One region of the Halomonas sp. BDJS001 genome, then DNA from elsewhere that is predicted to be linked to it. Evidence: predicted binding sites of a transcription regulator. Region 1 holds the regulator's gene; each other region holds the start of a gene.

What was found. Region 1 encodes FNR, which switches genes on or off when oxygen is low (the NO sensors DNR and NnrR bind a similar motif). Its sites were predicted from a motif close to TTGATNTANATCAA; they were not measured.
Region 2: a site for FNR is predicted at 2,689-2,702, ahead of ubiT (ubiquinone anaerobic biosynthesis accessory factor UbiT). Genes of this name have one in related genera too.
Region 3: a site for FNR is predicted at 6,831-6,844, ahead of OM794_RS10505 (ribonucleoside triphosphate reductase). Genes of this name have one in related genera too.

What each region holds. Positions count from the first base shown of each region.
Region 1 covers NZ_CP110535.1:3,669,145-3,678,913, forward strand. Annotated here, with positions in the region: gene ccoG (cytochrome c oxidase accessory protein CcoG) at 1-774, shown strand, start outside; gene OM794_RS17130 (FixH family protein) at 781-1,314, shown strand; gene OM794_RS17135 (heavy metal translocating P-type ATPase) at 1,311-3,791, shown strand; gene ccoS (cbb3-type cytochrome oxidase assembly protein CcoS) at 3,788-4,027, shown strand; gene OM794_RS17145 (sulfite exporter TauE/SafE family protein) at 4,024-4,719, shown strand; gene hemN (oxygen-independent coproporphyrinogen III oxidase) at 4,795-6,228, shown strand; gene fnr (fumarate/nitrate reduction transcriptional regulator Fnr) at 6,311-7,057, shown strand; gene ttcA (tRNA 2-thiocytidine(32) synthetase TtcA) at 7,050-7,970, opposite strand; gene OM794_RS17165 (DNA polymerase III subunit epsilon) at 8,081-8,734, opposite strand; gene OM794_RS17170 (DUF294 nucleotidyltransferase-like domain-containing protein) at 8,740-9,769, opposite strand, start outside.
Region 2 covers NZ_CP110535.1:2,281,518-2,291,286, reverse strand. Annotated here, with positions in the region: gene OM794_RS10480 (NnrS family protein) at 1-608, opposite strand, end outside; gene hmpA (NO-inducible flavohemoprotein) at 873-2,045, shown strand; gene ubiT (ubiquinone anaerobic biosynthesis accessory factor UbiT) at 2,114-2,611, opposite strand; gene OM794_RS10465 (c-type cytochrome) at 2,875-3,186, shown strand; gene OM794_RS10460 (cytochrome c oxidase subunit 3 family protein) at 3,268-3,834, shown strand; gene OM794_RS10455 (cytochrome C oxidase subunit IV family protein) at 3,848-4,150, shown strand; gene OM794_RS10450 (hypothetical protein) at 4,163-4,393, opposite strand; gene OM794_RS10445 (nitric oxide reductase activation protein NorD) at 4,405-6,348, opposite strand; gene OM794_RS10440 (CbbQ/NirQ/NorQ/GpvN family protein) at 6,358-7,170, opposite strand; gene OM794_RS10435 (cbb3-type cytochrome c oxidase subunit I) at 7,235-8,590, opposite strand; gene OM794_RS10430 (c-type cytochrome) at 8,629-9,081, opposite strand; gene OM794_RS10425 (YIP1 family protein) at 9,537-9,769, shown strand, end outside.
Region 3 covers NZ_CP110535.1:2,292,976-2,302,744, reverse strand. Annotated here, with positions in the region: gene OM794_RS10525 (nitrate reductase subunit alpha) at 1-3,028, opposite strand, end outside; gene hemN (oxygen-independent coproporphyrinogen III oxidase) at 3,203-4,588, opposite strand; gene ubiU (ubiquinone anaerobic biosynthesis protein UbiU) at 4,830-5,825, shown strand; gene OM794_RS10510 (U32 family peptidase) at 5,835-6,782, shown strand; gene OM794_RS10505 (ribonucleoside triphosphate reductase) at 6,929-8,671, shown strand; gene nrdD (anaerobic ribonucleoside-triphosphate reductase) at 8,716-8,880, shown strand; gene OM794_RS10495 (anaerobic ribonucleoside-triphosphate reductase activating protein) at 8,951-9,700, shown strand.

The DNA of each region.
Region 1 (9,769 bases):
CGCGAACAAGTGTGCATCTATATGTGCCCCTACGCGCGTTTCCAATCAGTCATGTTTGACCGCGACACATTGATTGTCTCCTACGATGAGTCACGCGGCGAACCCCGTGGGCACCGTAAGAAAAGCCTGAGCCATCTTGAAGCCCGCGAGGCTGGCTATGGTGACTGTATCGACTGCGAGCTTTGTGTACAGGTCTGCCCTACCGGCATCGATATTCGCGATGGGCTGCAGTATGAGTGTATTACCTGCGCCGCCTGTATCGATGCCTGCGACAGCGTAATGGACAAAATGGGCTATCCGCGGGGGTTGGTGCGCTACACTAACGAAAACGCTCTAGAGGGTAAAAAGAGCCATATTATGCGTCCACGCCTGATAGGCTACTTCACTGCACTGGTGCTGATGGTGGGCACCTTCACCTGGGCTATCAACGATCGCATGCCGCTCAATTTTGACGCTGAGCGCGAGCGCACCCAGCTCTACCAAGTGACTCGCGACGGTCAAATTAGCAATGTGTTTAGCCTGACTATCCGCAACCTGGATGATCAAGACCACGTCTATCAGCTCAGCGTTACCGGACTGCCCAATTTAACCCTGGATAGCAGTACGATTAGCGTACCCGCGGGGGAGTCGCGCTTGAAAGTGGTCACAGTGACCGCCAGCCCCGACGATTTACAGCAACCCAGCCACCCCATTGTATTCACGCTGCAGGCTCAGCAGGATGCGGATATTCGCCTTGAGCGCGAGACCAGCTTCCTGGGCGATATTAGGAGATAAAAAATTATGTCATCCCTGCCCTCTGGAGATAAGGTGACGCCTTGGTACAAGCAGTTCTGGCCGTGGTTTTTGCTCGGCATACTGTTTTCATCGATTATCGTCAGTACCGGCTTTGCGGTTATGTCGATCAAGAGCTTCGACGGCATGGTCGTTCAGGAAGATTATTACGAGCACGGCAAAGCCATTAACATGGTACTGGCCAAGCAGGAGCAGGCACGGGCACTCAACCTAAGCGCCGAGCTACGCCTTGATCCCCTTACCAGCGATATCGTGGTTGATTTACGTGGCGACGCGCGCCCGGACGAACTCTACCTTGATCTCATCTTCCCTACTGAGAACGACCGCGACCAGTCGTTTGTGCTCGAGCATGTCCGCGATGGCCGCTATATCACCCAAGGCCCCGACAATCTGCGCTACCGCTGGTATCTGCAGATTCAGCCTGAGCAGGAAGGCGCCGATTGGCGCCTTACCGGCGAAGCCACGTTCCCCAATGAACATAGCGTCACGCTACTACCGGGAGGACGCGAAGCGAGCGAATGAGCGACGTAACGACTGCCGCGTCCTGCTATCACTGCGGTAACCCGGTACCCGCGGGAGCGCCTTGGACGATTACCCTGGATGACACCCCCAAGCCGCTTTGCTGCCCCGGCTGCGAAGCGGTGGCTCATGCCATTGTCGATGGTGGCCTGGAGAGCTACTACCGCTACCGTACCGAGCTACCCGAACGTCCGGATGAGCGTCAGGAAGCCAAGGCCGACACCTGGTCGGTGTTTGACGATCCCGGCCTGCAGGCGCAGTTTGTCCACCCCGATGGCGATGAGGGCAATGTAAAAGCCACCCTCGCCATTGAAGGCATCACCTGCGCAGCCTGCGCCTGGTTGATTGAGCACCGCTTGAACGCCTTAACAGGCATTGCCTCCAGCGCGGTAAACTTGACCCACCACCGCCTGCGGGTGAGCTGGGATCCCCAGCAGTTGAAGCTCTCGCAACTGCTGGCTGAATTGGCTGCCATTGGCTACGACGCCCAGCCCTACGAGCCCGATCAAGCCCAAGCACGCCTGCAGCACGAAGAGCGTATGAATGTGCGACGGCTGATTATCGCCGCTGTGGGCATGATGCAGGTGATGATGTTCTCGATCCCGATCTATGTCTCCGGCCCCGGTGAAATCAGCGACGACTTCTACGCGCTGTTTCACTGGCTCTCCTTTGCGCTGGCCACGCCAGTGGTGTTTTTCTCCGCCCAGCCGTTTTTCCGCAACGCCCTGCGCGATCTGCGAACCGGCGTACTGGGCATGGATGTGCCGGTGTCGCTGGCGATTGGCGGCGCTTATCTTGCCAGCAGCTATGCCGTGCTATTCAACGTCGGCGAGGTCTATTTTGACTCGGTGGCCATGTTCACCTTCTTTTTGCTGTTTGGCCGCTACGTCGAGGGCCGCGCCAGACGCCGCAGTGGTCATAGCGGCAACGCACTCAGCGGAGTGCTGCCGATTTCGGCCACGCGCCTCGAAAGCGATGGCAGCGAGCGCATTCTGCCCGCCAGCGAACTCGCTCCCGGTGATCGCGTATTGATCAAGCCCGGCCATGGCGTGCCTGCTGATGGCATCATTGAGGAGGGTGAATCGAGTCTGGATGAATCGATGCTGACCGGCGAATACTTGCCAATCACCCGCCGCGTGGGCGACCCCATTACCGGCGGGAGCCAAAACATGGAAAACCCGCTGGTGATCAGGGTAACTCACGCCGGGCGCGATGCTAGGGTAGCGGGCATCGTCGACCTTACCGACCGTGCCTTCGCTAGCCGCCCTAGGCTTGCCCAGATGGCTGCCCGCATGGCACACCTGTTTGTGCTGCGTCTGCTAATAGTAACGGCTTGCGTGACAATTGCCTGGTGGTTTATCAACCCCTCGCGGATGCTCTGGGTTCTGCTCTCGGTGCTGGTGGTAACCTGCCCTTGCGCGCTGGCTCTAGCCACCCCCGCGGCCCTCACCGCAGGCCATGGACAACTGCGTAAGCGCGGCGTTTTGATCACCCGCGCCGATGCCATGGAGACACTCTCGAACGTTACCCGGGTGATTTTCGATAAAACCGGCACCCTCACCCGCGGCGAGATGCAGCTGACCCAAACACAGCCTCTTGGCGATCTCACCGCTGAGCGCGCACGGGCCGTTGCCGCCGCCCTTGAGGCCCACTCGGAACACCCCATCGCCCGCGCCTTTCGGCCCTTCCGGGATGCGACCCTGCAAGCCAAAAATATTCACAGCCACACAGGGCAAGGACTTGAAGGGAGACTAAACGGCGCCCGTTGGCGGTTGGGAAAGCCCGAATTTGCCGTGGACAGGACTGTGGATGACGCCGTGGATAGCGTTATAGCGGCACCCGCCAAGGGCCAGTGGCTGCTGCTTAGCGAAAACGGCGAACCCCGTGCCTGGTTTGGCCTGCATGACGGCATTCGCGACGACGCTGCCGATACCATCTACGCCCTCCAGGCCCAGGGCTTAAGCGTGGAGCTACTCTCCGGCGATACCCAGGATGCAGTGGAAAGCCTGGCAGACCAGCTCAATCTCACCACCTGGCATGCAGGCGTCAGTCCAGAGGGCAAGCTGGCCAGGATGAAAGCGCTTCAAGCCGAAGGCGAAACCGTGGTGATGATAGGCGATGGCATTAACGACGTACCGGTGTTAGCGGGTGCCGATGTGGCGATTGCAATGAATGGGGCGACGGATTTAGCCCGCACCCGCGCCGATGCGGTGCTACTCAGCCCCCGTCTTATGCGGGTTTTTGAGGCCATCGAGATTTCCCGGGCGACGAGGCGTATCATGCGCCAGAACATGATTTGGTCAGTGTGCTACAACTTTTCGGCGCTGCCGCTGGCGGCGATGGGGCTGGTACCGCCCTGGCTAGCCGCGATTGGAATGTCGCTTAGCTCGCTGGTAGTGGTCGGTAACGCCCTACGACTGTCACGCTGGCGCCCCCAGCCTGTACTATCGTCTGGCACTTCAACACCGGTAATCGCATGACGATTCTGTATCTGCTTATTCCGCTTTCGCTAATCCTACTCGGCCTCGCCGTCTGGGCGTTTTTCTGGGCGGTGAAGAATGATCAGTTCGACGACCTGGAAGGGCCGGCGCACCGTATTCTGTTTGATGAAGATGAGAACGACCTCAGCCCTGAGCAGCGCCGCCAGCGTCAGCAGGCGAAGCGCTCTGAAACAGCAGCGAGAGAGACACCCGACGACCAAGAGCCACGGCCATGAATCCGACGGGGCTCGATCTGCCGCCGCTCATGGCGGCATTTGTGTTTGGCTTGATGGGCGGCGCCCACTGCATCGGCATGTGCGGCGGTATCATGAGCGCGCTCACCTTTGCCGTGCCCCCCAGCATGCGCCATCCAGCGCGCATGGGTGGCCTGCTGCTCAGCTACAATGCAGGCCGTATTATTAGCTATATGAGCGCAGGCGCACTGGTTGCCATGCTAGGCACGCTGTTTTCGCTGTCCGCTACGGCGCGACTGCTACTTCAGGTGTTTGCCGCGCTGATGCTGATCCTGATGGCACTCTATATCGCTAACTGGTGGAAGGGGCTGCTCAAGGTCGAAGCCGTTGGCCGCCGCCTCTGGCGTTTTATCGAACCTGTGGGACGGCGCTTGATGCCTGTGGTGCATCTTCCCCAAGCCTTTGCCCTGGGGGCCATTTGGGGCTGGCTACCCTGTGGGCTGGTCTACTCCATGTTGGCCTGGAGCTTGGCGATTGCCGACCCGCTCCAGGGTGCCCTGCTGATGGGCGCCTTTGGGCTTGGCACACTGCCGGCGCTGCTGGCCACGGGCCTGGCCGCGCGCCAGCTCAGCCATTTGATTCGCCACCCGGCAACGCGCAGCGTGGCGGCACTGACGATTATCGCTTTTGCCCTGTGGCAGCTGTGGACGCTTTCGGCACACAACCTCCATTAGTATGACGTGGCTCAACGTTTCCCCCCACTCTGGGGGTTAGTCTAGCGGCATTTCCTAACGTCGGAGTGCCCCTTCATGCCCGTTCATGCCCCCGCTGCCTTGCCCATTGCATCTGCGGCAGCCGCCACTCCTATGCAGCCGGTATGGGATGAAGCCTTGCTGCGCCGCTACGACACTAGCGGCCCGCGCTATACTTCCTACCCTACGGCTCTGTCGTTTCACGACCAGTTTACGCCTGACGACCTGACCCAGGCGCTGGAGCGTAGCAATGCCAGTAAGCGTTCACTCTCACTGTATGTTCACGTACCCTTCTGCCGCAAGATCTGCTTCTACTGCGCGTGTAACAAAATCGCCACCAAGAACACCGCTCTGGCCGAGCCTTATATAGCCCGGCTAGACCGCGAGATGGTGCTGACTGCCCGCCACTTGAATACCTCACGACCAGTGGAGCAATTGCACTGGGGTGGCGGTACGCCGACCTTTCTCAGCTTGAATCAGATGGGTGACCTGATTGATCGCCTGGACGCCCGTTTTGGCCTTTCATCGTCTGCTGATCGCGATTACGCCATTGAGATAGACCCTCGCGAAGCGGATGTGTTTACCCTGCGTCACCTACAGTCGTTAGGCTTTAACCGTATTAGTCTGGGCGTGCAGGATTTAAGCCCGCTGGTGCAGAAAGCGATTAACCGCATTCAGCCTCGGGTACTTACCGAAACGCTGATGGAGGAGGCGCACCGCCTGGGCTTTCGCTCGCTCAATATTGATCTTATTTACGGGTTACCGTTTCAGACAGAAAAGAGCTTTGCGAATACGCTTCGCCAGGTAATTGACCTCAACCCCGCGCGTCTTTCCGTGTTTAATTACGCGCACATGCCGGAGCGATTTGCCCCCCAGCGGCGTATTAACGTCGACGACTTGCCGGGTGGCGAAGAGAAATTGGCAATTCTGCGCGCCACCATCGAGATGCTTACCGCGGCAGGCTACGTGCATATCGGCATGGATCACTTTGCCCGCCCTGACGATAGCCTGGCCATTGCCCAGCGCGACGGTTCGCTACAGCGCAACTTCCAAGGCTACTCCAGCCACGCCCAGTGCGATTTAATCGGGCTTGGCGTTTCGGCAATTTCGCGCATCGATGACGTCTATGCGCAGAACCCTAGCGACCTGGCGCGCTATGAAGCGGCGTTGGATCAAGGCAAGCTTGCCACCGTACGCGGCGTGCGGCTGAGTGACGACGACCTAATCCGCCGGGATGTGATTGAGCGGCTGATGTGCGATATGGGCATTGATCTGGCGGCGGTCAGCCAGCGCTGGAACATTGATGCCCCCCGCTATTTTGCACCCGCGCTGGAACGTTTACAGGGCGCCGAGCAAGATGGCCTAATCATCCGTAGAGGTGATCAACTTATTGCCACGCCCATGGGGCGGCTGCTTATTCGCCATTTAGCCATGGCGTTCGATGCCCATCTTTCTGGGCAAACGGGACAGCGCTACTCTAAGATTGTCTAATCATCTTATTGCAGGCATGCTAACGCCACTACAATAAGTAAGAATTTACTAATTTTACCCTGACCCACTCAAGGAGCATCGTATGTTGGAACCCATGAGCAGCCGGCGCTCGCTACTCCACGAAGCGCGCTGCCAAACCTGCAGCCTTAGCTCGCTGTGCCTGCCGCTTGCCCTTGAGTTGGACGATATGGGGCAGTTCGATGCGATTATTCGCCGCCGTGCGCCGCTGAAAAAAGGCGAGCCTCTGTTTCGCCAAGGTGACACTTTCACCAGCGTTTACGCGGTGCGTTCAGGGAGTTTGAAACAGATCACCGCTGAAGGTAACGGCAGCGAACAGTTGACAAACTTCTACCTGCCCAGTGAACTGGTGGGACTGGATGGCATTGACGAAGAGCACTACCCCGGTAGCGTTATTGCACTGGAAACCACCACCGTCTGCGAGATCCCTTTTGACCGTCTGGATCTACTCTCGGAAGAGATCCCTGAGCTACGTGGCCAGCTGTATCGCAGCATGAGCAAAGAGTTACGTGATGATCGTCGTATGATGCGTCTGCTGTCGCGTAAAACCGCGGATCAGCGGCTGGCGAGCTTCCTGATTACGCTCTCGGATCGTTTTCGTCGCCGGGGCTACTCACCCTATAGTTTTCGCCTCTCAATGCCCAGAGCCGATATTGGCAACTACCTGGGCTTAGCAGTGGAAACCGTCAGCCGCATTTTAAGCCGCTTTCAGCAGCAGAACGTGGTAGCGGTTTCCGGGCGAGAGGTCAATATTCTCGACATGCCGCGCTTGATTACCCTCGCTGAAGAGGAAGAGCAAACGGTTAGCTGACGTTAAAGGCCTGGATGCGCCCTGCCAGCAGTTCCGCCTGTTTGGCCTCTAAGCCTTCAAAATCAAACAGGCTGCGGTCTGCCAACTGGGAGGGCGCAATATTGGTCACCGCTTTAAACATGCTTTCCAGGCGGCCCGGAAACTTTTTGTCCCACTCGGCGAGCATCTCTTTGACCACCTGACGCTGCATATTGGGCTGTGAGCCGCAGAGGTTGCAGGGGATGATCGGGAATTCCATCAACCGCGAAAATTCAGCAATATCAGCCTCTTTGCAGTAAGCCAATGGGCGAATAACGATATTTTTTCCATCATCGGATAACAGCTTGGGCGGCATCGCTTTCAGGTTGCCGCCGAAGAACATATTCAGAAACAGGGTTTCGAGGATATCTTCCCGATGATGGCCAAGAGCAATCTTATTGGCGCCAATCTCTTCGGCAAACCCATACAGCGAGCCACGCCGCAGCCGTGAACAGAGCGCGCAGGTGGTTTTGCCTTCTGGGGTCTTCTCCTTCACCACCGAATAGGTATCGCGCTCGACAATATGGTACTCCACGCCCAGCTTATCCAGATAGGCAGGCAGCACGTGTTCGGGAAAACCCGGCTGCTTCTGATCCAGATTGACCGCCACCAGTGAAAAATTAACCGGCGCATTGCGCTGCAAGTTGCGCAGAATCTCCAGCATGGTGTAGCTGTCCTTGCCGCCGGATAGGCACACCATCACGCGGTCGCCTTCATTGATCATTTGGTAATCAATAATCGCATTGCCCACTTCCCGGCGCAGACGCTTTTGCAGCTTGTTAAATTCACGCTTCTGCTTGGCATCAGCCAGCTCTGGCTGGTTTTGCTCAGCGTTAGCTGGGGTGGCTACAACTGTATCAAGGTGAGCAGGATCAAAGTGATCAAGAGATTGCATGGTATAGGCACTGCCGAGGGTATGGTGAAGAGAAGAGGTGCTACACAGAAATAATTGGGGGCTATTCTAACAACACTCTTCGCCTTGACCCAACTACTCGTGGCTCCTCCCTAAGCAGCCTGTGCCATAACACGCTGCAGGCGCATATACAGCAGTGCGCTGGCGGTGGCCTCGCCCAGTACGCTCTGCACGCCCATGGCGGGCACCTGCCAGCATGCCAACGCCTGGGTGAAGCTGCTGGGCGCTTCTACCTGGGGATGCAGTCGCCGCAGTTGGCGCTGATGCAGTCTCGCCACATCGACTTGGGCATTGGGCAGAGCAAAATTTAGCCGCTTGGTAAGCAGTGTATTCAACGCCCCAATACGCTGCTCCAACTGCCAGCCCACTATGGGTCGATTGCCGATAAATTCCACTAACGCGCTCAAGTTAGCGCTGCTTGGCGGCTGCACCTCCCCGGCCTCGCACAGCAAATGATGACGGCGCAGCGTCGCGCTCTCGGGCTGTTTCGTATTGCCTAGCGTCATCACAAAAGCGCGGCTGGTTCGTACCTGCTGCTGGCTTAGCGCCACCGCAGCCAAGCTGATCACCGGCGATGACGACGTGGGCGCTGTCGTACAGGCGAGTGCTACCAGCTCCTCGCCCATATAAGGTTGAAACAGCCAGGCATAGGGAGAGTCTGCACAACGCCGACGATCACTTTCGCGGCGCAACAAGGTGCGCAATGAACCGCTAAATAGCGCTACGTGTCGATCTAACAGCCGCATTCCGCTCACGAATACTCCAAATGATAACGATGGGAAAGCCGCTGCTTAAAGTCTTTGACAATATGCATCGCTTCGCGCAGAAGGTCGCGCTCCAGGGAAGAGAGGTTTTGCACGACAACGCGATTAGCGCGACTGCCGTTTTGGGAGTTAGCTTCTTTTGTGTCCGAAGACGTTTCCAACGCGTTAAGCTGTTGTTTAAGACGCAGCTCAGAAAACAGCGCCAGGGCCTCCCCCAGATCCTCTGCAAAACGACGATCCAGGCGACCATCCGCCGCTAGCGCATCCAGGCGGTCAAAGGTTGAGGTAGCTTTAATCCGCCGTTCAAGCGCCATGGTGCGCACACCGTGAACAATCGGAAAGATGCCACCTTTCTTAATATCGATACCGTGCTGAGGCTTTTTCAGCGAGCCAAACAGCGTCAGCGGGGTCGAGAAACGCAGCGCCGTGCGGGCGAAATAGGAGAGCAGCAGCTCATCGCTCGAACAGCGTTCAAACAGCTCATCACGAACACTTTCAAGCAGGCTTGGGTTACCCGCCACTGCGTGGGCATCGAGCATAATCGCCAGCTTCATCAGGCTGTCGCCATCGCGCTCCCTGGCCCACTTGGCAATATTGCCCTTCCACTGCGATACCGTCGCCACCCACACAGGATTCGATACCATAATATTGCCCGGGCACGGCGGATAGCCCAGCTGAATCAGCGTATCCGTGAGCGTCTGCATATGGCTTGCCAGATCGGGCCACTGGGCTTCATCGGCCAGGATCAAGCCGTTATCCTGATCCGTTTTTAGAATCTGCTCACCACGCCCTTCGCTGCCCATCACCATCATGCAGCTCTGCTCGTGATAGCGCTTATCGATAGTGAACTCCCAGGCTTTGCTAATAATCCGGCCGTTTAGTGCCGCTAGCAGATCCATCGCAAAGCGCAGCTTAACGCCCTGGGCCATCAGCGCTTTGACCAGCTCCGGCGTACGCTGACTGGCTGCCGAAAGCGCCTCTAAACTGCTTGCTTGCTCTACCTGCAGGCTCACCACG
Region 2 (9,769 bases), 1.4 Mb from region 1:
AACATGGCAATCACGCGCCCGCCCACTACGGTCATCATCAGTGTGATCAACAGTACGGCCAAGTAAGCGGCTTGGCGGATCAGCTCGGCGTCACCCTGCATCACCCCTAAGTGCATCGCCAGGTTAGCCGTGGCAAATAGCAACAGCACAGGTATAAAGATCAAGTTGCGCCACCGCTTTGCGGTAATGACCAGTCGCGCCATAACAATGGCGACCACGGGAAGAAATGCAAGGTCAACCGCCAGCAGCAGCCATCCTGGCAAATCCATGGGAAAAGCCATCAGCACTCTACCCAATAGCCATAACACCACCAGTCCCAATAGCGGCCCGCCGTTTAAGCTCGGCAATCCTGTCCAGTTTCGTACAGCGGTAAGCAAAAACCCTCCGATCACCGCTGCGGCAAAACCAAACAACATTTCATGCTGATGCCAGAACACCAGGCCGCCATAAGGGCGCAGCAAAATATTGCCATGCCAAAAGCCCAGCCATACCAGTAGAGATAAAATACTGAACAGCGCTGCCAACAGGAAAAAGGGCCGAAAAGCCAGCCGTAACAACGGCAGTTGCTTGAGCTTGGAGGCAGGTTGGGAGGAGGTGATAGTCGACATAGCATAATACCCCACTGAATTACTTGGATTTGCATTGTGCGCCAGGCCAATTACAAAAACCATGACAAGTATCAAAAATGCATCTTATAGACTCAGATAAGCTTCATCGTCGCTCGATACCAAGCGCTTTTGCACTGTATTAAGGCCTTGTTATTCAAATAGCTAGCAGCCCCTCTCCATAACAAGGCGCCTTCCTGGTTGGTATTTATAGTTTTTGACGTTAAGATGCATGTGTAATGAATCTTAACGATTGAGGTATTACCCGTGCTAACACATGAGCAGGAAAAGCTGATCAACGCGACAGCTCCCGTCGTGGCCGAACACCTGAATGCAATTACACAGCGCTTCTATCCGCTGATGTTTACCCGTTACCCAGAGGTAAAGCCCCTCTTTAATGAGGTTCATCAGCAAAGCGGTGGTCAGCCCCGTGCCCTGGCCAACGCCGTGTTGGCCTATGTGCAACTACGCGGTAATCCAGCTCAGGCGCGGGCTACTTTGGATATTGTGGTCAGTAAACACGTCTCGCTAGGCATTCTTCCCGAGCAGTACCCTATTGTCGGTGAATGCCTGCTGGCAGCGATTGGCGAAGTGCTGGGTGATGCTGTCACCCCGGAAATCGCCGATGCGTGGGGCGCCCTATATAACGAGCTTGCCGCCTTGTTAATTGACCTCGAAGACCAGCGCTATCGTGAATTTGAGCAGCGCCCGGGCGGATGGCGCGGCACACGCCGTTTCAAGATTGCCAGTACCCAGCAGGAAAGTGCTTTAATTCGCTCTTTTATCCTTGAGCCAGAGGATGGAGGTCGTGTGGCTGAGCATGAGCCAGGTCAGTATATCGGTGTACGCCTAACCATTAATGGCGAGCTGGTTTATCGGCATTACAGCCTCTCAGACACGCCAAATGGTCAAAGCTATCGAATCTCGATCAAACGCGAAGAACAGGGCCAAGTCAGCCGCCACTTCCACGATGTCTTACAACCCGGCGACACCTTGGAACTGCTACCGCCAGCAGGTGACCTCACGCTGATTGAAGGTGACGAACCACTGCTGCTTGCCAGCGGCGGCGTTGGGCAAACGCCCCTGCTCCCCATGGCAAGACATGCCTTGTCCCTTGGGCGGCAAGTCATCTATCTACATGCGGCTCTGGATGCCGACCACCAGGCCTTTAAAGGCGAATTAGAGGCGCTGAAGAGCGAGTATCCTCAACGTCTTAAGGCTGTCCGCATTCATGAGCGCGGCAACGAAGCCGAACATATTGGTCGTATCGACCGCAGCTTATTAGCTCACTACCTGCCTGATCTTAAGGCGCGCTGCTACTTCGTCGGCCCCCAAGGATTCATGACAGCGATTAATAGTGCGCTGTCTGAACTGGGTGTCGACGAGGATCGTCGCCACTTTGAGCATTTTGGGCCGTCTCGCCCACTCAACGCAGCCTAATAGTGGGCGGCCCCGGCACACTACCGGGGCCGATTGATAACAGCTAAAAGGCTGAGCTTACGAGCAAGTCACTCCCTGCGCGCCAAGCGTTCCAGGCCCACCAGCAACTCCCCCAATCGCCCCTGGGCAAGGCCTTCCTCACAGCCGTCAAGTAGGTTCTTGAGCGTCAACCCCAGTTCCGTATCCCCTTCAATGATTAAGCGACGCTGAAAAAACAGGCTGTCGGGATCTTCGCGACGCGTGGCCAAACAGAGAAATTCACGCCAGCCCCCACGAATAGTTGCCTCGCCCTTCTCGCGGCATAATAGCAAGCGCTGGGATTTAAGCGTCAGGCTGAGTGTCACGCCTAAATCCGCAATGGTGAGACTAATGCGTCGACCTTCCACCGCGTCAAACTCTCCCTCTGCGAGCGGTATAGCGAAGGTACGGTTGAGCAAGGGCTCCACAAGACGTCGCTTGATGGCAAAAGGAACCCGCGGATCAAGCGTACGAATCATTTGATGAGCGGTAACAGGCGGAGAAATGGAAAAAGCGGGCAGGGAAAAAGCCGAGGGCAGCAACAACATAACAAATACTCCGTGGTAAGAGACATCAGCGGTTCACACTTGGCGACTGATGCTAAGCGTTGCTCTGGCGAAGAGTGCTGATATGTATCAAGGAAGACTAAATATTGCGCCGACATTAAGATGCATATAAAATATTTCTTAAATTAACTGTTATTGATGAGCGCACTGGCTAAGAGATGCGCATTTGAGCATCCGCCTGGAATCATAGTGGTGCTGGCGATTTCTCCAGCGCCTTCGACCGTTAGAATGTGAGGAGAACCATGATGAAATCATTGTCTGCTGCCCTTATCGTCGCGGGTGCTGCCCTGGCGTTTTCAGCCGCCGCTCAGGCAGAATCTGATGGCGAGGCGGTTTATAACCAGGCCTGCATGGCCTGCCACATGACAGGGGCTGCTGGCGCGCCTATCAAGGGTGATGCCGAAGCGTGGGAACCGCGTATCGCAAAAGGCATCGAGACGCTTTATGAGCACTCGCTCACGGGGTTCAATGCTATGCCGCCCAAAGGCGGAAGCATGAATCTTAGCGACGAAGAAGTGAAATCGGCCGTTGACTTTATGGTTCAAGCCGTCGAATAAAACCAAGCGCTGTACAGAAAGTGTATGCCAGTATGCTGGGATGCTATTACCCCGGTGTAACACTCAACGCTTGGAGGGGTAATGAGTCGCGATCTGCCCAACCCCGGATGGGGGCCATTATCGGCGTTACCCGGCAATCCCTTGATGTGGGTGCTGATTCTTAGCGAAATGCTGGTTTTCACCGCTTTCTTTGCGCTTTACGCCGCCCAGCGCGCCCTTAACCCCGCCCTTTTCAATGCCTCACAACAACAGCTCGACCCTGTGTTGGGCGGCATCAATACGCTGGTGTTGCTAACCAGCGGGCTATGCGTTGCCTTTGCCGTGGAGGCAATAAGCGCCCAGCAACTTCGGCGCAGCCGACAGTGGCTAGGTGCTGCTATGCTGCTGGGTTTGGTCTTCTGTGCCCTTAAAAGCATTGAGTACGCTGACAAGTTTGCTGCCGGGTTAACGCCGGAAACCAACGTCTTTTTCGGTTTTTACTATGGCTTAACCGCATTCCATTTTGCTCACGTTGTGTTCGGTTTAGCGCTACTAGGCTTAGTGAGCTGGCGCACCTCTACCGAGAACGTAGAAACGGCGGCGGCCTTCTGGCATATGGTGGACTTGATATGGATTTTGCTCTATCCGCTGATTTATCTGCTTAGATAATCCTGAGGTAGCAATGACAGCACTCCCCGGTACGCGACGCTTGCTCATTACCTGGGCCTTATTAATGGCGCTCACCGTGGTATCCATGGTTTCCGCTCGGCTAGATCAGACCACCGACTGGCAGGCGCTTCCTTTATGGTCAGCCGCCCTGGTACTGATAGCGACCGGCTTCAAAGCCCACCGTGTGCTAATGGTCTATTTAAACTTGCGCGCCGCTACCTCAGCCTGGCAGGGGGTTTTTATTGGACTAACGCTGTTAACGCTAGCGCTGATTGCCTCAGGCTATCTGGTCGGTCGCTTTAACATAACAGGATAATCAAAGTGGCTTTCAGCGCAGCGTGGAATCAGAGCCCGAAGCCACCGAAGACCGATGCGCTGTATTGGCCCAGGCCTCCAGCAGACGGCCCAGGCGCATCAGGCCGTAAACGATAAAAGGGACTAGCAGCATTAGCGCCACGCCCCAATCACGGTTATTGATAAGCCACACCAGTGGCACAATGACGCCTAACGCGACCAAAAACCACAGGCTAATTGCCACGACGAAGCGCTGGCGAGACATGGAAAACCTCCTTAGGAAGCAATAATCTGGCGGTAGATACTCGGCAGGGCCAGGGAGAGATGCTCCGGCCGCTGGACAATGGCGTATCCACCTCGCCCGAACAGATGAGGAATATAGCGCCCCGCCTCCCGGTCAATCGTTACCCCGAACACGCGCACTTCTTCCCGTCGCGCTTCAAGTACCGCTTTGCGCGTGTCCTCTATACCATAACGCCCTTCATAATAGTCGGTATCGTTAGGCTTACCGTCGGTCAGCAGTAGCAGTAACCGGTGCCGATTGGGCCGTTTGGCAAGCGCTTTGGAAAGGTGCCGAATAGCGGGCCCCATACGCGTGTAGTGGCCTGGTTTGAGCGCTGCAATCCGCCGTGACACCCGCTCGCCCATTGGCTCATCGAAACTTTTCAGCGTATTGACCCAAACGCGGTGACGGCGGTGAGAGGTAAAGCTGTGAATGGCATAGTCATCGCCGCACCCTGCAAGGCCATGGCCCAAGACCAGCAACGCCTCTTTGGCCACATCCAGCACCCGCCGGTCTTCCAGCCAAGCCTCAGTGGAAAGAGATACATCGACCAGGATCGAAACCGCCAAATCCCTCGCCTGAGTGCGGCTAGCTTGATAGAGACGGTCGCTGGCTTCACCGGTCGCCGCCAGATCACAGCGGGAGCGAATGACGGCGTCCATATCCAGCTCGCTGCCATCCAGCTGGCCACGTAGCGTCTCACGACGCGGCCTAAGTGCTTCAAACTCGCGGCGGACTCGGCGAATGCGCCGTTTTGTCGTTTCATCCGGCTGCCAGTTCTCCCCCTCCTCGCTCTGCACATCGCTGTGTACCACACAGTGGTCAGGCATATAGATTTGCTTGCGATGATTCCATTCCGGATAGGTTTGGCGCCCACGCAGCCTTCCCCCACTCACCTCACCGGGCGCCAGATCAAGATCAAGCTTTAACTTGGAAGCCGCCTTCTTACGGTTAGCACTGAGCACAATTTCATCAATCTGATCGGCCGCCTGTTTGGCCTCATCATCGTCTTCATCCTCTACATGACGATTGAGATTGACCATTTCGGCCCAGGAAAGCATCTTTTCGGATGCATTGAGCATTAAAGAGTCATCGCGGTCGGCCTGATCCTGCTCGCGCCGGTCAGCCTTACGTTTACCGTGATCATCTTGTGGCGAATTCTTCCCTGGAATCGGTGCCTCATCATCTTCCTGCTCGGTTCGTGCTTGTTTATGGGTACCCAGGGCAACGGCTTGCCCCCATAGCGGCACCGGCAGTGGCGGCCGGTATCCACGCGGCGCATGAAACTTGTCCAAAGGCAGGAGCTCATTGAGGATGGCGATATGCATCACTTCGGCCCAGCCAGCCTCGGGCGGTGTTTCTCCCAGCAGGGCACAAAGAACGGATTCAAGCGCTGCTTCCATCGGCGGCAAGCGCTTGCGCTGGGGGCGAATGGCCAGCAATGCCTGACATAACCTGGCGTGACGCTGAGCGAGCCCAGGGAAGTGGGCCAACACTGCCCGAGTCGCCCGGTTTACTTCACGCAGTTGGAGAAGGTCTTGCTGTAGCGGATCGTCGACGACGTGCACATGCCGGGTCATCGCCAGATACGCTACCAGCCAAAGGTAGAGATCCCGGTTCAGGGAAGCCTCGGCGAACAGGGCAATGCGTGGTGGTAACAACAGGCTTTCTTCGTCACGGCGTGCTTGATCGAGCACCTCCTCATCAAGCCCAAGCCTTTGACGTAAGGATAAGCGATGCGACGAACTACGCCCCGCAATAGCAGCAACATCGATACCCGCCTCGCCCCCTCCGGCGCGGAAAAAGACGCCGAGCATAGGTCGCAGCGTTTCAAGGCGCACTGCGGCTTCGGGATGGTCTGGGTAGCTTGCCGCACTGGAAGCCCAACGGTGCCAATGGCGGCCTACAAACTCCTCGACTTCAAGAAAATCAAGCATGCCCTGCCCTCACCCAAAGGTTGCGTGAATGGCTTCCATCAGCCCTTCCTGAACATCTGCGTCATCACTCAGCGGCTCCACTAAAGTAGCCCGGGCAGCTTCCAAAATGGGCACCCCGGCAGCAATCAGGGTAGCGCAGTAAACCAACAGGCGAGTGGAAACACCCTCTTCTAAATCCTGCCCCTTCATGGCCCGCAGACTGGCGGCAAGATTGACCAGCGCGGCGCACTGCTCACCGGACAAACCACTCTCCCGCGCGACAATATCGCGCTCGACTTTGGGTGGTGGAAAATCAAATGACATGGCCAGGAAGCGCTGGCGGGTACTCGGTTTTAGCGACTTGAGAATATGCTGATAGCCGGGGTTATAAGACACCACTAGCATGAAGTCATCCGGCGCTTGGAGCAGCTCCCCGGTACGTTCCAACGGAAGTAGTCGGCGGTCATCGGTGAGCGGGTGAAGCACCACGGTGACATCTTTACGCGCCTCCACCACCTCATCGAGATAGCAGATACCCCCTTCGCGCACTGCTCGAGTAAGCGGGCCATCGACCCAGCGGGTCTCACCGACCTGCAACAGATAGCGGCCTGTAAGGTCGGCTGAAGTCAGGTCGTCGTGACATGAAACAGTGAATAGTGGACGGCCCAGCTTAGCGGCCATATGGCTAACAAAACGTGTTTTACCACACCCGGTGGGGCCTTTAAGTAACAGCGGCAAACGTTGACGAAAGGCGTGCTCAAACATAGCGCATTCGTTGCCGACATTCTCGTAGAAAGGTATTTCACGCTCATCGATAGGATTAGCGACAGAAGAGAGAGGCATGGGAAGACTCCATTGCCGGAAAATAAATAAAAGAAGCAAAAACGACCCCGCAGGGCCGTTAAGTTCAGGCCGAGCCTGCCCCAGCGGTAATTTGTGTGCCGCCGGCGGGCACCTGCTCACGCGCGGGCCCGAAGAAGGAGTAGAGCAACAAGATCGCCCCCACTGCCACGGCCACACCAGCGCCCAGACGCATAAGATAGAACAGGCCTAATTGATCCTGTACTTCCATGTAATTCATACCCAAGACGCGCTGCAAGTGAGTCTGCACGACCCCGGCGAAGGTCAGGGTAAAGGTCATAAAGCACATGGCACTGGTGACGATCCAGAAGCCCCACATGTTCAGCACTTGGTTATAAGGCTGCACACGGCGGATCTGCGGCATGGCGTAGGTAATCACGCCAAGAATCAGCATCACATAGGCACCATAGAAAGCTAGATGGCCATGAGCGGCGGTTACCTGAGTACCATGACTGTAGTAATTCACGAACGAGAGGGTATGCATAAAGCCCCACACACCCGCGCCGAAAAAGGCAATGGTTGGGCAGCCTAGGGCCCATAGCATGGCCGCTTTATTAGGGTGGTTACGGCTGCCCTTCCAGAACATGGTAAAGGCGAAGACCACCATGGCGAAGAACGGCGCCACTTCAAGCGTCGAGAAGATACTGCCGATGGGCTGCCAGTAGCCAGGTGCGCCAATCCAGTAGTAGTGGTGCCCGGTGCCCAGCAGGCCAGAGAATAGCGCCAGCCCAACAATGATATAGAGCCATTTCTCGATCACTTCGCGATCAACGCCGGTCATTTTAATCAGCAGATAACCCAGCAAGGAAGCCATGATCAACTCCCATACGCCTTCCACCCAGAGGTGAACCACCCACCACCAGTAGAGTTTATCTACCGCCAGGTTGGTCGGGTTGTAGAAAGCGAATAACCAAAATACTGCCGCTAGCCAAAGCCCCAGCATTAACACCAGGTTGATAGCGGTCTTGCGGCCCTTCAGCAGCGTCATGCTGGTATTGAAAAGAAACATAAGGAAAGAAATGGTGATGAGTATTTTCACCCAGAAAGGTTGCTCAAGAAATTCTCGACCTTCATGGATTCCGAACTGGTAGCCAACCAGCGCAGCAGCGCCAGCAAAAGCGAAGATCGCCAGCTGGATATACGCCAGATTAGGACTGTGAATTTCCTGTTCGGCTTCCTCTGGCATTAAATAGTAGGTACAGCCCATAAAACCGATCAACAGCCACACAATCAACAGATTGGTATGGCTGACACGCATGATGTGAAAGGGCATCACTTCAGCCATGAAGTTGGGCCAAGCATAGACAGCGGCAGCCAGCAGCCCGAAGACTATTTGTAGCGTAAATAGCGCCATGGCCACCATAAAAAAGGGTAAAGCAACCTTTTGGGTTTCATATTTCATTGTACGGTTCTCCTTGATTCATCCTTCGGCTGCTTGTTTCAGCCAGCAGGATGTGGGGGCCAGTCCTGGTCGTCGATGCTATCGGTCCACTCTAGGAAGTCGATTAACGAGTTCATCTCCTCTTCGCTAAAGTCATAGGAGGGCATCTGACGGCGACCTTCGATCCCCAATGGCTGGGCGCGGATCCAGGCATTAATACCTGCTCGAGCGGCCTCAGGATTTTTGTGGCCGCCATAACGCTCCCAGACGTTACCCAGTTCAGGAGCAAAGTAGGCGCCTTCCCCCATGATGCTATGGCAGTTGATGCACATACTTTTTTCCCACACTTCTTTACCATGTTTCACGGAATCGGTGAGGGTTTCGCTATCCGTGGAAACGTTGACCATGTACCAATGACTATGAGCCGTTAGCGCGGCAAATAGCAGGAAGAAGAACAGCGAACCACCGTAGAAAATATTGCGGGCCGCTGATTTAGTGAGACCATCAGCCATAAGCCATACTCCCTTGCTAGTCAGATCCAACCTTCGGCTGGGAAGCCAAAAGGCATGCGTTTATTAAGATGCATATTATTTACATTTTTAAGATTAGCAGAAGAATCCCTCTAGCAACATTGCCACAGGTCAATTTTTGGCAAGAGCGATACCCTTGGTAAATTTAAGATTACGAATTAATTCGAGCCAGAACGCGGCTGGGTTTCTTAATAGTACCTAACCACTCTGTGCGATTTTCACCAGGACATAGTCGTTCTAGAGGTAGGCTGATGCTATGACTTCTCAGATTTCACACGGGCATGTACCACTGCTGCTGATATGGGTTGCACACTCTTAAAACAGAGGGAATCAAGATTCACACTTGACAAAATACAAACTAGCCTTAATTCTGAATATAATATCACGACATGATATTTTGATCTCACAATGATCACAACTGACTGCGAGGCTAGACAATGAACCCTCTAACCATTATTCAACTGCCCTTTACCCATTTAGCGGGATGGAAAGACCTCCAGCAACGCCATCCTTCAATCGCCACTCTGGCCTGGTGCATCGTGCTGCCCATGTCGTTGTTACCCCCCGTGATGCTCTATTACGCGGGTACACACTACGGGGATATCTTCGCTCCGGGTTTCGCTGACCGGCAGTGGCGCTTCATCACGACCATTCTGTTCCTGGCCGAGCT
Region 3 (9,769 bases), 1.4 Mb from region 1:
AGCGAATTTTCTCATCAAACTTAGGTCTCGCCAGGTGGGTGTGGTCACGCCCGGTAATTTTGGAGAGTGCATCCCACGCTTTTACTGCCACGGCGCCGTTGGTTTCCGGTGCCAGGGTCAGAATCATCTCGGCGGCATCGATGGCGCTGTCGATCAATGGACGCCCCTTATGCGGGCCATCCAGCTTGCGATGATTGAGTTTGCCCAGCAGCTCGACTTCAGCATCGGTATTCCAAGCGATGCCCTTGCCGCCGTTACCGATACTTTCCAGCAGCGGCCCTACGGAGGTGAAGCGCTCATAGGTTTCGGGATAGTTGCGCTTGACCTCAATCAGCGATGGCATGGTCTTGCCGGGAATCGGCGCGCATTCGCCCTTCTTCCAATCCATCACCGCCGGCTGGGCCAATTCTCCTGGCGAGTCGTGCTGCATCGGCAGCGTGACCAGGTCGGTCTCTTCGCCCAGGTGGCCTACACACACCTTGGAGAAAGCCTTGGCAATACCCTTGTAAATATCCCAGTCGCTGCGCGATTCCCAGGCCGGGTCGGTGGCGGCAGTCAAGGGGTGAATAAAGGGGTGCATGTCAGAAGTGTTAAGGTCGTCCTTCTCATACCAGGTCGCCGTAGGCAGCACGATATCCGAGTAGAGGCAGGTGGTGGACATGCGGAAATCCAGCGTCACCAGCAGGTCGAGCTTGCCTTCCGGCGCCTCGTCACGCCATACCACTTCTTCGGGCTTCTGGCCGCCGAAGTCGCCCAGATCTTTACCCTGAATACCGTGGCGAGTACCCAGCAGGTACTTGAGCATGTACTCATGGCCCTTACCGGAACTACCCAGCAGGTTTGAGCGCCAGATGAACATATTGCGCGGGAAGTTCTCTGGTGCATCCGGGTCTTCCGCGGCAAAGCGCAGTTCACCGCTCTTGAGCTGCTGAACGGCATAGTCGGCAGTGGACATACCCGCGGCTTCGGCTTTTTTGGCCAGGCGCAGCGGGTTAGTGTCCAGTTGTGGTGCTGACGGCAGCCAGCCCATGCGCTCAGCACGCACGTTAAAGTCAATCAGGCTACCGGGGTAATCCTCAGCCTTGGCCAACGGCGAAAGAATTTCTTTAATCTCGAGCTTTTCGTAGCGCCACTGGGAGGAGTGACTATAGAAGAAGGAAGTAGAGTTCATATGGCGCGGCGGGCGCTGCCAGTCGAGGCCAAAGGCCAAAGGCGTCCAGCCAGTCTGCGGACGCAGTTTTTCCTGCCCCACATAGTGGGCCCAGCCGCCACCGCTTTGGCCGATACAGCCGCACATGACCAGCATGTTGATCAGGCCGCGGTAGTTCATGTCCATGTGGTACCAGTGGTTCATACCGGCACCGACGATGATCATGCTACGGCCGTTGGTTTTATGGGCGTTGTCGGCAAATTCACGGGCAATGCGGGTGCACTGCTCTGCAGGGACACCGGTGATTTTTTCCTGCCACGCGGGGGTATAGGGGCGAATCTGGTCAAACGAGGTGGCGCCATCATCTTCGCCGTCGCCGACAAAGCCACGATCGATACCGTAGTTGGCACACATAAGATCAAAAACGGTGACCGCCAGCATTTCGCTGCCATCGGCTCTCTTCAAGCGTTTGGCGGGCAAATTGTGGAACAGCAGGTCGTCAGCCGCGCCGACACCCGCCCCTTTAACGTGCTCAAAGTGCTCGTGCTCGATACCGCCGAAGTAAGGGAACGCCACGCGCGCGACGCTATCGTGGTGGTTGGCCAGGCTTAGTAACGGCTTGATTTCAGTGCCTGCGGCGTCCAGCGATTCCAGGTTCCACTTGCCCACTTCGTCGCCAGTTTCGCCCCAGCGGAAACCGATGGAACCGCGTGGTACCACCAGCTGGTCACGGGTTTCGTCCCAGGCGACGGTTTTCCACTCAGGGTTGTTTTCCTGGCCCAGGGCAGCATCAAAATCACTCGCACGCAGTTGGCGACCCGGTGCGAAGCTGCCATCTTCCCGCGCTTCCAGTTCTACCAGGAACGGCATGTCGGTATAGCGGCGCACATAATCAGTAAAGTAAGCACTGGGGTTCTCAAGGTGGAATTCCTTGAGGATGACATGGCCCATGGCCATCGCCAGGGCGGCATCGGTGCCCTGTTTGGCGGAAAGCCACTCGTCGGTAAGTTTGGAGACTTCGGCATAATCCGGGGTGATCGAGACCGTCTTGGTACCCTTGTAACGTACTTCGGTAAAGAAGTGGGCGTCCGGGGTACGCGTCTGGGGCACGTTGGAGCCCCAGGCAATAATGTAGCCGGAGTTGTACCAGTCAGCAGACTCAGGTACGTCGGTCTGCTCGCCCCAGGTCATCGGTGAGGCTGGGGGCAAGTCGCAATACCAGTCGTAGAAGCTCATGCAGACGCCGCCAATCAGCGAGAGGTAGCGACTACCCGCGGCGTAGCTGACCATCGACATGGCAGGAATCGGCGAGAAGCCAATGATCCGGTCAGGGCCATACTGCTTGGCGGTGTAAACGTTAGAGGCAGCGACCAGCTCGTTGAGCTCGTCCCAGTTACCGCGAACGAAGCCGCCCATGCCGCGAGCACGCTTGTACTGTTTGGTTTTGGCGGGGTCTTCGACAATAGATGCCCAGGCATCTACCGGGTCTGGGTTAGCCTTGAGCGCTTCGCGCCATAGCGCCAGCAGCGGCTTGCGCACTAATGGATACTTCAGGCGATTGGCGCTGTACAGATACCAGGAGTAGCTGGCACCGCGGGGGCAGCCACGCGGTTCATGGTTAGGCAGGTCGGGGCGGGTACGGGGGTAGTCAGTCTGCTGGGTTTCCCAGGTAACCAAACCGTTCTTAACGTAGATCTTCCAGCTACAGGAGCCGGTGCAGTTCACCCCGTGGGTACTGCGTACTACCTTGTCGTGTTGCCAGCGGGCACGATAACTATCTTCCCACTGACGGGATTCGCTGCGTAGTTCACCGTGTTCGTTGGCAAAAGGCTCGCGGGACTTGCGGAAGAAATTCAGCCGATCTATGAAGTGACTCATGGTCGATCTCCAGGCTCCTCGGAAATTTGCATACCCGACAGTGCGGGTTCCATGGAGTGGATTCTGCGTGATCGACAAGCGAATTACTGCGTGATTACCTCCATATACACCCTATCTACCCCCAAGGTGATAGAGCGGCCAACGTAAAGGAATAGACGGTTGGCGCTGTTGAAATTACACCGTGCGCGAATAACGGTTTTCCGTTGGTTTCAGGTAGGCGTCGAACGCCATGGCCAGATTGCGGATCATCAATCGCCCTGAAGGCAGCACCTCGATTTCATGGTCGCGCAAAGCAATTAGTCCGTCGTCCGCCATCTCTTCGAGGCTCGCCAAGGCACTCGCGAAGTAGCTGCGAAAATCGATGTTGTGCCGGGCCTCGATAGCGGCAAATTCAAGTCGGCCGTGACACATCAGAGTATTAATGACATCGCGGCGCAGGCGGTCGTCATCGCTAAGGCGATAGCCACGGAAGACCGGTAAACGCCCTTCATCCAAGCGATGCTGATACTGGGCAGTTTCCTTGACGTTTTGGCTATAGGTATCGCCCACCTTGCCAATCGAGGTAATGCCCAGCCCAATCATGTCGCAGTCGGCGTGGGTAGAGTAACCCTGAAAATTGCGCTGCAGAGTGCCATTTTGCCGGGCCAGGCTCAGCTCGTCATTCGGAAGGGCGAAGTGATCCATGCCGATGTAGACATACCCTGCGGCCGTCAGGCGGTTAATCGTAAGCTCCAGCAGCTCCAGCTTGCGCTCGGGTGGCGGCATGTCTTCGGGGCGAATTAGCCGCTGAGCTTTAAACAGTTCGGGCAGATGGGCGTAGCTATAAGCGGCAATGCGATCCGGTTGCAGGTCAATAATCTTGGTTAGCGTCGTATCGAAACTCGCCACTGTCTGCAGTGGTAGACCGTAGATCAGGTCAACGCTGACCGATTCAAACCCCGCCTCGCGGGCAGCCTTGACCAGGGATACCACCTGCTCTTCACTCTGGACGCGATTGACCGCTTGCTGCACGTCGTGATCGAAGTCCTGAACCCCGAAGCTCAACCGATTGAAGCCCAGCGTGTAGAGCTCGTACACCTGTTCGGGGGTCACGGTGCGGGGGTCTACCTCCAGCGAGAATTCGCGCTCTTCAGGTGCAGCGAAGTGAAAAGCTTCGTCTAGCGCCGCCATCAGTTCGCTTAGCTGGGCGTTGCTTAAGTAGGTTGGGGTGCCGCCGCCCAAATGTAATTGGGTCATTTGCCGGGTGGTATCGAACAGCGCTCCCTGAACACGTATCTCCTGTTTTAACCACTGGAGGTATTCGGCGGCTCGCTCGGTATTATGAGTAATGATTTTGTTGCAGGCGCAGTAGTAGCACAGGCTTTTGCAGAACGGGATATGCACATAGACCGAAAGCGGCTTGGGTACTGCGACCCGATTACTGCGCTCGGCGGCGCTACGGTAATCATTCTCGGCAAACGCAGCATGAAACTGGGGCGCAGTGGGATAAGAAGTGTACCGCGGGCCTGGGCGGTCATATTTCTCTACCAGGGGGCGATTGAAGAGCAGTTCATCTTGCATGATAGAAAAAAGTCTCTGAAAAGGGGCTCTAAAAGAGGTCTCTGAAAAAGATCTCTGGAAGTGGGTGCAGCAAGCATTGGTTAATATTCATACAATATACGTTTTAAAAACTGCCTGCATCCAGCTTGCCTACTCTGCAGCGTTATCCTCTTTTGAAAGCCACCCCGATATGACCTGTGTCAAAAGCCGACAAAAAATAGGTGACTAAAATGCTCGGACTTTTCCCGCAAGGAGTCTCGCTATGGAGCTTGTATGTCCCGCTGGCAACCTGCCCGCCCTCAAGCGCGCTGTAGATGAAGGTGCCGACGCTGTCTATTTCGGTTTCCAGAACATCACCAACGCACGGCAATTCGCCGGGCTAAACTTTACCGACAAACGTGCCCGCGAGGGGATCGATTACGCCCACCGACATGGCAAACGCGTTTTTTGCGCCATTAATACCTATCCCCAGCCCGATGGCTGGCAACACTGGACTCGGGCCGTGGATCAGGCCGCCGAACTGGGCGTGGATGCGCTGATTCTCGCCGATATGGGACTGCTCGACTACGCTACTCGCCATCACCCCGAGATCTCGCGGCACCTTTCAGTGCAGGGTTCGGCGACCAGCCATGAAGCGCTTCGCTTTTACCACCAGCATTTCGGCATCAAGCGCGCCGTACTGCCACGGGTACTGTCAATCACTCAGGTACGCGACCTGGCAAAGCAAACACCGGTAGAACTGGAGGTGTTCGCTTTCGGCAGCCTGTGCATCATGGCCGAAGGACGCTGCTATCTCTCCTCCTACCTGACCGGCGAATCGCCCAATACCCGGGGCGTCTGCTCGCCAGCGGCCCATGTCCGTTGGGAAGAAACGCCTGATGGCTTAGAGTCGCGCCTTAACAATGTTCTTATCGACCGCTACGCCGAAGGCGAGCGCGCGGGCTACCCCACCCTATGCAAGGGTCGCTTCGAGGTGGCGGGCGAGACCTATCACGCCATCGAAGAACCCACCAGCCTCAATACCCTGGAGCTATTGCCGGAGCTGCGCGACCTGGGTATTAGCGCCGTCAAAATTGAAGGTCGTCAGCGCAGCCCCGCCTATGTCTCTAAAGTGGCCGGGATCTGGCGTCAGGCGCTCAACCGCTTAGAGGCTCAGCCTGAGCGCTTTGATCCAGACCCCGCCTGGATGGCCGGCCTTGCCGAGCTTTCCGAAGGTGCCATCACTACCCTAGGCGCCTACGAGCGCCGCTGGAAATAGGAGCCTACTATGCCGAACACCATACCTCCCGCATCACCGACCTCATCAACCGGCCCTCTTCAACTCTCCCTCGGGCCGGTGCTTTTTTACTGGACTCGGCAACGCTACGCCGACTTCTACCGCGAGGCAGCCGACTGGCCGGTAGAGATTATTACTCTGGGCGAAACCGTCTGCTCGCGGCGCCGCGATATGAAACTGGACGACTGGCTAGGCATTGGGCGCGAGCTCACCCAGGCGGGCAAGCAGGTAGTACTCGCCAGCCAGACACTGATCGAGTCCGAAGCCGACCTGCGTGACTTGCGCAAGCTGTGTGACAACGGTGATTTTATCGTCGAGGCCAATGACCAAAGCGCCCTGCAACGACTCTCCAGTGCCGGACTGCCTTTTATCGCCGGTGCTGCGCTCAACCTCTACAACCCGGCGACACTGGGCGTCATGGCACGTGCTGGAATGAAGCGCTGGCAAGCGCCGGTGGAAATGTCACAGCAAGACTTAACCAAGCTTATTCACGACTGCCACCAGGCAGGTGTTCCCCACCCATGTGAAGTATTCGCCTACGGGCATCTCCCCTTGGCCTGGTCGTCACGCTGTTTTACCGCCCGGCGCCACCAAACACCCAAAGACCGCTGCAAGTTCGTCTGCCAAAAATACCCCGAAGGCTTGGTGCTACGTTCACAAGAGTCCCGGGATGTTTTTACCCTGAACGGTATTCAAACCCTTTCCAGCGCCTGCCAGGACCTGCGCCATGAACTGACGGTCATGGCGGATATGGGGGTATCAGTGGCACGTCTCAGCCCACGGGCAGAAGGCATGGCCGAAGTGGTCACCGCTTTCGACCAGGCCCGCCTCGGCAGGTTAGCTACGCCCGACCCTTTATCACTGGTGGATGCTGAAATCTGCGACGGTTACTGGTATGGCCGACCGGGTATGGATAACACCCGCACGATGATTGGCTAAAGCCATAGTCTAGGCGCCACCACGCCTTACTATTTTTCCCCACCATTTTTGACCTGGATCATTTATTGCAAAATCCTGAACGCTTACCCTTTGACACCACATATAGTATTTATTTTTATCAAATCTAGCATATATAGGCGAATTGGGTGAAAAGCTCCACAAGCGTTCAGGTAGCAAAGCATCATATTGACGTCGCCTCGACGGTCAATGAGTACCTCCAGCGCGCCGACTGGCGTGTTCACGCCAATGCCAACCAGGGCTATTCATTGGGCGGTTTAATCCTCAACGTCTCGGGCAAGTTGATAGCCAACTACTGGCTCGATGAAATTTACCCCCACGCCGTGGGGGAAGCTCATAGGGAAGGTGATTTGCATATTCACGACCTGGATATGCTGTGCGGCTATTGCGCCGGCTGGTCGCTGCGTACTTTGCTGCTACAGGGATTCAATGGGGTGCCGGGACGAGCCGAAAGCAACCCGCCCCGCCACCTCTCAAGTGCCCTCGGGCAAATGGTTAATTTTCTTGGCACCTTGCAGAACGAGTGGGCCGGGGCACAAGCCTTCAGCTCTTTCGATACCTACCTGGCCCCCTACGTGCGCAAGGACGGCCTCACCTATGCACAGGTCAAGCAGGCGCTTCAGGAATTCATCTACAACCTCAATGTGCCTTCGCGCTGGGGTAGCCAGACGCCCTTCACCAACCTAACCTTCGACTGGGTTTGCCCCGACGACTTGCGCCAACAGGTACCGGTTATCGGTGGAGAGGAGCAGCCGTTCAGTTACGGCGAACTGCAGGTTGAAATGGACTTGATCAACCGGGCATATTTGGAAGTGATGGAGGCCGGTGACCGCCACGGGCGTGTGTTCACCTTCCCGATACCCACTTATAACATCACCCATGATTTCGACTGGGAAAGCGACAACGCCGAGCGGCTCTTCGCACTGACCGCCAAGTACGGCCTGCCCTACTTTCAAAACTTTCTAAATTCGGATCTGGAACCCCACATGGTGCGTTCCATGTGCTGCCGCCTGCAGCTTGATTTAAGTGAACTGCTCAAACGCGGCAACGGCCTGTTCGGCAGCGCGGAGCAAACCGGATCGTTGGGAGTAGTGACGATCAACTGCGCCCGGCTGGGTTACCGCTTTGCCGGCGACCGGGCCGGGCTGTTCAGTGAGCTGGATCGCCTACTGTCGCTCGGGCGCGATAGCCTCGAACTCAAGCGCGAGCGCATTCAGCAACTAATGGATCAGGGGCTCTACCCCTTTACCCAGCGCTACCTGGGCACGTTACGTAATCATTTCTCCACTCTGGGTGTGAATGGGCTTAACGAAATGGTGCGCAACTTTACTGGGGATCGCTGCGATATAGCCGACGCCCAAGGGCTGCAGCTGGCGCTGGATCTTCTTGACCACGTCCGGGAGCGGATGCGCGAATTTCAAGAACAGACCGGCCATATGTATAACCTTGAAGCTACTCCTGCAGAGGGCACCACTCACCGCTTTGCCCGGGAGGATCTGACTCGCTTTCCTGACATTCTTCAGGCCGGTACACCCGAGGCGCCCTACTACACCAATTCCAGCCAATTGCCGGTGGGCCATACCGATGATCCCTTTGAGGCACTGAGCCATCAAGACCCCTTACAGACTCGCTACACCGGTGGCACGGTATTGCATCTCTATATGCGCGAACGGATTACATCGGCCTCCGCCTGTCGCAAGCTGGTAAAAACGGCGCTCTCTCACTTTCGCTTACCCTACCTCACAGTGACACCCACCTTTTCGATCTGCCCGGTGCATGGCTACCTGGCGGGTGAACATGAGTTCTGCCCCAAGTGCGACGAAGCACTGTGGGCAAAAACGGCGAGCGCAATCGACGCCGCCACGGCTTGAGGCATTTGCCTCACTTTTTATCACCTCGTTTAAGGAACACGCTAATGCAAACCTCCCAATATGCTAGCTTGCCCACTGAGCAGCGCCAGCGCTGCGAAGTCTGGACCCGTGTCATGGGTTACCACCGCCCGGTAAGTCAGTTCAATATCGGCAAACGTGCCGAACACCAGGAGCGCCGCCATTTTACTGAAGCCGCCGTCTCTCGGTAGCTAGCCTTCACTTTTCTCTAACGACGGCTGGGGGGTCTGGCGACAGGCGCCCCAGCAGCGGGATCTCACTATGGCTATGCAGACGACACTTGACGACATCACAACTAAATTATCTTCGGCTCGGCTGCCGATTGCCGGCCTTGTGCCCATGACCACCCTGGATTATCCCGATCATCTGGCGTGCGTTGTCTTTCTCCAAGGCTGCCCGCTACGCTGCGGCTACTGCCACAATCCCAACATGATCCCGCCGCGGCGAGGTGAACCCCAGGAGTGGCAAGCGATACTGGAATTCCTGAGCACCCGGCAAGGCCTGCTGGAGGCGGTGGTTTTCAGCGGTGGTGAGCCCACCCTGAATGCCGATTTGTCCGATGCAGTAAAGGAAGTGAAAGCATTGGGCTTTAAGGTGGGACTACATACCGCCGGCCCTTATCCTGACCGCCTCACCCAGCTATTACCGCACCTCGACTGGGTGGGGCTGGATGTAAAAGGACGCGGAAAAGCGTTTGACCGCATCTGCGGCCGTCCCGGCATCTGGCAGTTGCATGCCCGTAGCTTGGAGGCTTTGCTCGACAGCGGACTCAATTTCGAGTGCCGTACCACCATTCACTGGAAAGATTTTCAACTTGCCGATGTGGAACGCCTGGCACTGAGTCTTGCCGACTGTGGGGTACGTCACTATGCGCTGCAGGTGGCCCGCAGCGAGCAATGCTTCGACCCTACCTATTCTCAGCCAGTTGCCAATACTCCATCTACAGCTCAGATGAATGCGCTGGTAAGCCGTTTGAAACCGCACTTTGACCAGCTCGAGCTAAGGCACTAACGCTTTCCTTCTTGACCTAGGCCAGTATTGGTACCCCCATGTTCTGATTGCAACTTACTGAACGTTCAT